4 regions of the Pseudomonas berkeleyensis genome follow, and region 2 is predicted to be linked to each of the others. Evidence: riboswitches for the same ligand, from Rfam matches in the RefSeq annotation. Region 2 holds a riboswitch; each other region holds the start of a gene.
The links. A riboswitch is a leader RNA that binds a small molecule or an ion and turns the genes downstream of it on or off. The one in region 2 is predicted to bind cobalamin.
Positions count from the first base shown of each region.

Region 1: linked by a shared signal. The riboswitch ahead of cobG (precorrin-3B synthase) and the one ahead of cobO (cob(I)yrinic acid a,c-diamide adenosyltransferase) in region 2 are both predicted to bind cobalamin.
Region 3: linked by a shared signal. The riboswitch ahead of HS968_RS25830 (TonB-dependent receptor) and the one ahead of cobO (cob(I)yrinic acid a,c-diamide adenosyltransferase) in region 2 are both predicted to bind cobalamin.
Region 4: linked by a shared signal. The riboswitch ahead of cobW (cobalamin biosynthesis protein CobW) and the one ahead of cobO (cob(I)yrinic acid a,c-diamide adenosyltransferase) in region 2 are both predicted to bind cobalamin.

Region 1 covers NZ_CP059139.1:5,566,763-5,568,955, forward strand. Annotated here, with positions in the region: gene cbiE (precorrin-6y C5,15-methyltransferase (decarboxylating) subunit CbiE) at 1-1,069, opposite strand, end outside; cobalamin riboswitch at 1,126-1,320, shown strand; gene cobG (precorrin-3B synthase) at 1,416-2,193, shown strand, end outside.
Region 2 covers NZ_CP059139.1:2,235,656-2,237,848, reverse strand. Annotated here, with positions in the region: gene HS968_RS10505 (cobyrinate a,c-diamide synthase) at 1-257, opposite strand, end outside; gene cobO (cob(I)yrinic acid a,c-diamide adenosyltransferase) at 257-868, opposite strand; cobalamin riboswitch at 1,061-1,270, opposite strand; gene HS968_RS10495 (hypothetical protein) at 1,304-1,624, opposite strand; gene HS968_RS10490 (C40 family peptidase) at 1,631-2,155, opposite strand.
Region 3 covers NZ_CP059139.1:5,560,179-5,562,371, reverse strand. Annotated here, with positions in the region: gene HS968_RS25835 ((2Fe-2S) ferredoxin domain-containing protein) at 1-592, shown strand, start outside; cobalamin riboswitch at 694-887, shown strand; gene HS968_RS25830 (TonB-dependent receptor) at 1,152-2,193, shown strand, end outside.
Region 4 covers NZ_CP059139.1:5,624,692-5,626,884, reverse strand. Annotated here, with positions in the region: gene cobM (precorrin-4 C(11)-methyltransferase) at 1-429, opposite strand, end outside; gene HS968_RS26120 (cobalamin biosynthesis protein) at 426-863, opposite strand; cobalamin riboswitch at 950-1,144, shown strand; gene cobW (cobalamin biosynthesis protein CobW) at 1,240-2,193, shown strand, end outside.

The DNA of each region.
Region 1 (2,193 bases), 2.3 Mb from region 2:
CCGCCTCACTCTGAATGGTCACGGCATTGGCCAGCAGACGCCCGCCCGGCTTGAGCGCGGCCCAGCAATCATCGAGCACGCCAGGCACGGTAACGCCACCGCCAATGAAGATCGCATCCGGCGCCGGCAGTCCGGCCAAGGCCTCGGGTGCATGCCCGGCGACCAGTTGTAGACCGGGTACACCGAGGGCATCACGATTGTGGCGAATGTGTTCCTGGCGCCCCTCGTTGGCCTCGATGGCGATAGCTCCGCAGGCCGGGTGCGCGCGCATCCACTCGATGCCGATGGAACCGCAGCCGGCGCCAACGTCCCATAGCAGCTCGCCGGGCAGCGGCGCCAGGCGCGCCAGGGTGACCGCGCGCACATCACGCTTGGTCAGTTGGCCGTCGTGGCGGTAAGCGTCGTCCGGCAGGCCGCAGGTCGGTGGCAGCAATTGCGCCCCAGCGTCGGCCAAACATTCCACAGCCAGCAGGTTGAGATCGGCGCCACGCGGCAGGTCCCAGCTCGCGGCCTGACCATCGAGTCGGCGCTCATCCGCCCCGCCAAGATGCTCCAGCAAGGTCAGCCGACTGGCGCCGAAACCACGCGCACGCAGGGCTTCGGCGACCTGCGCAGGCGTGTCGCCATCGGCGCTCAATACCAGCAGGCGCGTGCCGGGATACAGCCGGGCGTTGAGCGTGGCCAGCGACCGGCCTACCAACGACAGCACCTCCACCTCCTGCAGCGGCCAGCCCAGGCGCGCCGCTGCCAGCGACACCGAGGACGGTGCCGGCAACACCTGCAACTCATCGGCCGGCACCTGGCGCGCCAGGCTGGCGCCGACGCCATAGAACATCGGGTCACCGCTGGCCAGCACGCACACTGCCTCGCCACGCCGGGCCAGCAGCGGTTGCAGGTCGAAGGGGCTCGGCCAGGTTTCCCGCTCGCCGCTGATGCACGGCGGCAGCAGCGCCAGCTGGCGCGGCGCGCCAACGATACGGGTGGCCGCCAGCAGGGCACGGCGCGCGGCCTTGCCCAAACCGGGATAGCCGTCTTCGCCGATGCCGACCAGGGTCAACCAGGGTTTCATCCACCTACCTCACAAGTAGCCGACAAGGCGCGTGTCGCGGCGCCGGGCAAAGCGGGCATAATACAGCCTTCGTCGGTGCCCTTGAGTCGATACGACTCTGCAACGGGCCTAAGAGGGAACACGGCTAAACCGTGGCTGCCCCCGCAACTGTAAACAGCGAGTCTGCTGCACCCACGCCACTGGATTTCCGGGAAGGCCGCAACAGACCAAGACCTGTCAGCCAGGAGACCTGCCGACGAACGCTGGTCGCGAGTGCCAACATCGGGCGGGGTGTACCGATGCCATGAAATCCCCTACGGGGAATTTCGCTGGTTCGGTCGCCGCGTCGTTATCCACAGGTGACCGTTTGAACGCCTCCATCCGCCCTTCCGCCTGCCCCGGCCTGCTGCGCATCGTGCCTGCGCTGGACGGTGGCATCTGCCGGGTCAAGCTGCCCGGCGGCGTGCTGCGCAGCACCCAGGCGCGGGCACTTGCCGAGGCGGCACGGCGCCATGCCAGCGGCGTGCTGGAGCTGACCAACCGCAGCAACCTGCAGATCCGTGGCGTGCTGCCCGGCCAGGAAGCACCGCTGATCGATGCCCTGCTCGACGCCGAGCTCGGCCCGCGAGTGGCCGCCGCCGACGATGTACGCAACCTGATGCTCAGTCCCGCCGCCGGCCTCGACCCGCAGGCACGGATGAACGTGCGTCCGTTGGCCAACCAATTGCTCGATCTGCTGCAGGACACCCCGGCGCTGCATGCCCTGTCACCCAAGTTCGCCCTGCAACTGGACGGCGGCGAAGCCCTGGCCATGCGCGAACATCCCCATGACCTGTGGCTGGCTGCCGAAGACGACCAGCACCTGCTGCTGGGCCTGGCCGGCTGCCCCGGTGACGAACCACTGGCTCGCATTGAGGCAACGCAGGCGCTCGACGTGGTGCGCGAATTCCTGTTGCTGTTCCTCGAACAGGCCACACCCGAACAGTCGCGCATGCGCCAGTTGCTGGCACACATCGCCCCTGACGACCTGCTGCAACACCTGCAAGCTCGACTGGATTTCCCTCTGCAACCGGCACCGGCCAATTGGCGGCCCAGCGCGACGCTCATGCGCCCACCGGCAGGTATTTATCCACAAGCACAGAGAG
Region 2 (2,193 bases):
TCGGCCTCGCCCGCGGCCTGCCACAACAGCCGGCGGCTCTCCGCTTCACCCACCATGGCCAGATCGAGCTGGTACACCGGCGCGCCGCTGGCACGGGCGTGGATCATCGGATCGAGGAAGTCCGGGCCGCACTTGAACACCCGCACCCGGCGCCCCTGACGCGTATGCAGGCGCGCCAGCGCGGCGGTGACGGTGGTCTTGCCCTGGCCCGAAGCCGGCGCGGCAATCAGCAGCGCCGGACAGTGACGTGCTTCCATCAGAATTCGATGCCCTTCTGCGCCTTCACCCCGGCCTTGAACGCATGCTTGACCAGGCTCATCTCGGTGACCGTGTCGGCCGCCTCGATCATCCCCGGCAAGGCGCCCCGCCCCGTCACCACCACGTGCTGCAGCAGCGGCCGCGCTTCGATATCGGCCAACACCGCATCCAGTTCGAGATAGCCATGCTTGAGGGCGATGTTCAGTTCATCCAGCACCACCAGGCCGATGGACTCATCGCCAAGCAAGCGTCTGGCAATGGCCCAGGCTTCCTGCGCCTTGGCGATATCACGCTGGCGATCCTGGGTTTCCCAGGTGAAGCCCTCGCCCATCACGTGATAGCTGACTTCCTCGGGAAAGCGGCGGAAGAAGGTTTCCTCGCCGGTGCTGGCCGCGCCCTTGATGAACTGCACCACACCGACCTTGATGCCATGACCGAGGGCACGCGCGACCATACCGAAGGCGCTGCTGCTCTTGCCCTTGCCATTGCCGCTGTGCACCAGCAACAGGCCGTATTCGTCCTGAGCCTGGGCGATCTTCTCGTCGATCAGGGCTTTCTTGCGCTGCATGCGCGCCTTGTGGCGGGCATCGCGCTCGGTGGACTCGCTCATGCTGTGCTCCTGTACGTCAGGCACCCGCGCCGCCTGTTGATCGATAAACAGTGCGAACGGCAATGAGCAAGAAGGTTGCGATGATCCGCATATCCTCACCCAGGCGCCAATGGCTGGTCAGGCGAGCGGAAGACAGAAAACACGAACGCCCCGACCAAACCGGAGCGTTAGCCGGACAGCGCCCTCCGCGATGCCGTGAAATTGCGACAGGCCGGTCTCCGGGCTCGTGAGCGAACCAAAGGTTCGACGCCGCGCCTTCCCGTGCAAATACACAGTGGCTTTGAGCAGCGTTTGACTCACCTACCGTTGCGGGGGCAGCGCCGGCATTCGAACCGGCTTCCCTGTTTCACCCCTCGGCCGTCATTCGCAGCGACTCGGGGCACCTGAAGCAAGGCGCGCAGGGTAGAGGCTGGCAGCCCTACCCGTCAACGCCGCTCAGTGCCTGGGCATGAACCCAGGCGGTTTGCTCGCCAACCAATCGACGAAAGTCCGCAAACGCTCATCACTCAGCAGCGCCTCGCGACTGTTGTAAGTCAGCGCCAGCTCCTTTTCGCTGAACAGGCGGTGAATCTGGTTATGACAGGCACGACAGACCCAAAGCGTGGCGGTAATGCGCTCATGACGAGCGAAGCGTTTCTGCACATACACCTTGTCGTGCAGCGCCTTGGGAATCAGGTGATGACGGGTCAGTGCGACAGGCCGCGCGCACAGCTCACATGCCTCGGGCTGAGGCGGCAGGCGAATGGGCTCGCTCATGAAGGGTCAGGGGTTACGAGCGAGCTCTGGAGTGATGACTCGTTTGGCATCGAGGTAGACACGCTGCCAGTAGACGTTATCGAGGCTGTCCAGGCGCACGGTACCGCCACTGGACGGGGCATGGACGAAACGCCCCTCGCCGACATAGATGCCGGCATGACTGACGGCGCGACCGCCATTGGTGGCAAAAAACACCAGATCACCACTCTGCAAGGCATCGCGCCGAACATCCGGAGTACGCATAGCGCTCAGCTCACGGGTCGAACGTGGCAGGCTGATACCGGCCGCATCGCGGTAGACGTAGCCGATCAGGCCACTGCAGTCGAACCCCCCTTCCGGGGTATTACCGCCATAACGATAGGGCGTACCGACCAGACCGAGGGCGCGAAACAAGACATCTTCGGCGCCGCCCTGATAGGACGAAGAAGAGACTGGAGGACTGTAGGTAGGCTGAGGAGAGGGAGCACGACTGCTACAGGCACTCAGCAGCAGAACGAGGGAGATAAGGGCGACACGGGTCGTGACGGGCATAAGCGAGGCGATCCTGAGCCTGAATGCGCTCTACTCTG
Region 3 (2,193 bases), 2.3 Mb from region 2:
GCACCTGCATGACACGGATCAGGACGATTGGTTGCAGGCCATCGATGAGGCGCCGCGACCGTTGCTGGTGGTCGATCTGGAACCGCGCGCCGATGCCGCGCATCGCGACTGGCTGCGCGAGCGTATCGCCGAGCGCGGCGACGGGGCCGAGGTGTTCGTGGTCTGCACGGCGCTGGAGGACACCTGGCTCGATGGTCTGGGCGCGTTGCTGGCGCATCGTCAGGCGCATCTTCCCTGCAGCGACGTGCCGCCCGTGCCGGCGCACCACGCCTGGTCGCAGATTCCGCCACACGCGCAACGCCTGCTGCTGTGCAACGGCCCACGCTGCACGCGCAAGGGCGCACTGGGCCTGTGGAAAACCCTGCGTCAGCGACTCAAGGCCGCCGGCAAGCTGGAGTGCGAGGGCGGGGTGCACATCACCCGCAGCCAGTGCCAGTTCCCCTGCGACCTGGGGCCGACCGCGAGCCTTTATCCACAGGGCGAGTGGTACGGGATCAAGGATGAAGCGGCAGTGATTCGCCTAGTCGACGAACGCCTGGTGGTGGGCAGGGCGCTGCCGGAGTTGCGCATCGACGAGCAGGGCAACAATTAGCAACCCGGATTACGCCTGCGGCGAATCCAGGCTATGAGCAATCGCCGCTAAAGCGCCTCCCACAATTGCCCCGTGCCTTGACTTGAGCGGAGTCGGATGGTCATATCCGCCCCGCTTCAGGTGTCTCACGCCGCCGTGCGTGAGGTGAAACGGGAAGTCGGTTGAAGTCCGACGCTGCCCCCGCAACGGTAAGCGAGCGACCGCATCGAAACGCCACTGTGCGCCACGCGCATGGGAAGGCGATGCGTTCATGACCCTCGCAAGCCCGGAGACCGGCCTGGAGTCGTTTGTGTCTGGCAACCCGCGGTGGGCGGGCGTTGACTCCAGCAGGGCGCCCCCGTGCCTCTGTCTGCTGTTGCGCATTTCCATCGGATTGCCGTGCCTTTTCCCTGACGATGGAACACTCATGGCGCGCCATTTCCGTTTCAAACAATCCTTCCAGGCCGTTTCGGCTGCAGCACCCGTTCGCCTGCCTTCCCGGCTGCGAAGATCGATAATGTTATGTTATAACACTAACATTTCATCTCTCGATTCTCCGCGCAACAACGGAAGTTCTGCCGTGCGAAACCCTGTCCTTCACTGCACCTGGCCACTGGCTCTGCTGCTCAGCGGCCTGGTCATGGCCAACGAAGCCGTCGATCTGCCCGAACTCACCATCCAGGCCAAGACCGCCGAGGAGGGTGCTACCGACCTGCATACCCCGACCGTCGCCGGTTCGCGCCTGGGTCTTACGGCCCTGCAAACCCCGGCCAGCAGCACCAGCCTCAGCGGCGCGGAGGTGCGCGAACGCAACAACCGCAGCGTGCAGGATGCGGTGACGCGTACGGCGGGTATCAGCGATATCGGCGCGCCCGGTAACGGTGGCACGGCGCTGTCGGCGCGCGGTTTCACCGGTCATGCCTCGGTGATGACGTTGTTCGATGGCATCCGCATGTACACCGGCATGGGCACCGTGTCGTTCCCGCACGATCCCTGGATGGTCGAGCGTATCGACGTGCTGCGTGGCCCGGCCTCGGTGCTGTACGGCGAAGGCGCCACGGGCGCGGTGGTCAACGTGCTGGCGAAGAAGCCCTTCGAGGGCGAAATCAAAAACCATGTGCGCTTCGGCTACGGCTCGTTCGACCGCAATCAGCAGGCGCTGGATAGTGGCGGTTCGCTGAGCGACACCCTGAGTTACCGCCTCAATCTCAACCGTGAGGCCAGCCATGGCTGGGCCGATCGCGACGATTCGCAGAACCTGGGCCTGAGCGCTGCGTTGCGCTGGCAAGCCAACGATGACCTGGCATTCACCCTGGCTCACGATCAGGGCAAGCTGCAGCCCGGTAGTTACTTCGGTACTCCGCTGGTCGATGGCAAGTTGCGCGACAGCCTGCGCGAGAAAAACTACAACGTGCGCAACGCCGAGATCGCCTACCACGAGCAGTGGACGCGACTGACCACCGACTGGACGCTTTCCGATCAGGTCAGCGCCAGCAACCAGCTTTACTACCTCAAAGCGCGCCGCTACTGGCGTAACGCCGAGAACTTCACCTGGGACGCCGCTCAGGGTCAGCTCAACCGCCGCGAACATCTGGAGATCAAGCACGGTCAGGAACAGATCG
Region 4 (2,193 bases), 2.3 Mb from region 2:
CATCGGCGAGGTGGTGCCGTAACGCGTGAGGATCACCGTCTGGGCGATACCGGGCAGGGTCAGTTCACTTTCCAAAAGGGCCGCGCAGGCGGCTGTGGCGGTGACGCCGGGAATGATCTCGAAAGGGATGTCGAGCGCTCGCAGCTCGCGGATCTGCTCGCCGATGGCGCCGTATAGCGACGGGTCGCCCGAGTGCACGCGGGCCACGTCCAGGCCGCGTTCATGGGCCTCCTGCAGCAGCGTGATGATCTCGCCCAGGTTCAGCTCGGCGGTGTTCACCACCTGTTCGGCGCTGTGGCCCTGCAGCACCGGCTCGGGCACCAGCGAGCCGGCGTAGAGAATCACGGGGCATGAGCGGATCAGGCGTTGCCCCTTGACGGTGATCAGTTCGGGGTCGCCGGGGCCGGCACCGATAAAGTAGACGGTCATGCAGGTTCTCTATCGAAGGTGGCCAGCGCACAGGTGGCGCTGGCACTACGGTTTTTCTCGCCGAGTAGGCAGGGCGATGCGCCCATGCGCGCCGCCAGTGCGAGGGCGCAAGGCTCGGCGACGGCAGGGCTACCGGTGGCTGCCTGGGTCAATGCACTGCCGGCGGTCATGGCTTGATAGATGCTCAGTTGCTCGGGTGCGAAGAACACCAACTCCAGAGCCAGGTGCTCGGCCAGGCCATGCAGGCTGGCTTCGTTGCGCTTGTGGGCGATGCTGGCCAGGCCCACGAGGTTTTCCACTGTCAGGCCATGTTGCCTCAGGCTGTGGATAAGCAGATCGAGCAACTCGTCCTGGCTGCAGCCACGGCGACACCCCAGCCCGGCGACGACCTGTATCGTTGAGGCGGATGGGTGATTGGAGGTGGTTGGCAACATGAGTGGCATTCGGGCTGAGCGGTGGCGTAGCTCATCATGGCACCTGCCAGCGGTCAACCGCGATTGACCGGCCGCCGTGGCCTGCGTAGCCTTCTCGCTTTCGAGGTTCTTCCCGGCAAGGCGCCGGGGGGCTAAGAGGGAACAGGGTCGATGCCCTGGCTGCCCCCGCAACTGTGAACGGTCTAAACCCTTCGATACACCACTGCCGCCAGGCGGGAAGGTGAAGGATGCGCAACGCGCACACCGTGAGCCAGGAGACCTGCCTCGACAGACCAGCCATTTGCTCGGACGGGGTGATCCGACGCGGCCAGCACGCCCTTGCGTGCCCGCCTGCGCGTACCCGTCCGCCGAACCTACCGACGCCACGGGGCCCTTGATGAAAACCCTCGCCAAACTGCCTGTCACCATCGTCACCGGTTTCCTCGGTGCCGGCAAAACCACCCTGCTGCGCCATCTGCTGGCCAATGCCGGCGGCCGCCGTATCGCGGTGATCGTCAACGAGTTCGGCGAGCTGGGCATCGATGGCGAGATCCTCAAGCAATGCTCCATCGGCTGCAGCGAGGAGGAGGCCAATGGCCGTGTCTTCGAACTGGCCAACGGCTGCCTGTGCTGTACCGTGCAGGAGGAGTTCTTCCCGGTGATGCGCGAGCTGGTGGCGCGCCGTGGCGACCTCGACCATATCCTCATCGAGACCAGTGGTCTGGCGCTGCCCAAGCCGCTGGTGCAGGCTTTCAACTGGCCGGAAATCCGCAACGCCTGCACCGTCGACGCGGTAATCACCGTGGTCGACAGCCCGGCGGTGATCGCCGGCACCTTCGCCGCCTTCCCGGATCAGGTGGACGAGCAGCGCAAGCTCGACCCGAACCTCGACCACGAATCGCCGCTGCACGAGCTGTTCGCCGACCAGCTGGCCAGCGCCGACCTGGTGATCCTCAACAAGGCCGACCTGCTCGACGCCGAGGCGCTGGCTGCGGTGCGCGCCGAAGTGGCTGAAGAACTGCCGCCAGCGGTCAAGGTGATCGAGGCGCACGGCGGCGAGCTGCCGCTGGACGTGCTGCTGGGCCTGAACAGCGAAACGGAGCTGCATATCGACAGCCGCCGCACTCACCATGACGATGAGGACGAGGATCACGATCACGAGGAATTCGACTCGTTCCACGTGGAACTACCCGAAGCTGAGGAGGCGCGTCTGCTGGCTGCGCTGAAGGATGCTGTGGCCAAGTACGACATCCTGCGGGTGAAAGGCTTCGCGGCGATCCCTGGCAAGCCGATGCGCCTGCTGGTGCAGGGCGTGGGCCAGCGCTTCGACCGTCACTTCGACCGCGCCTGG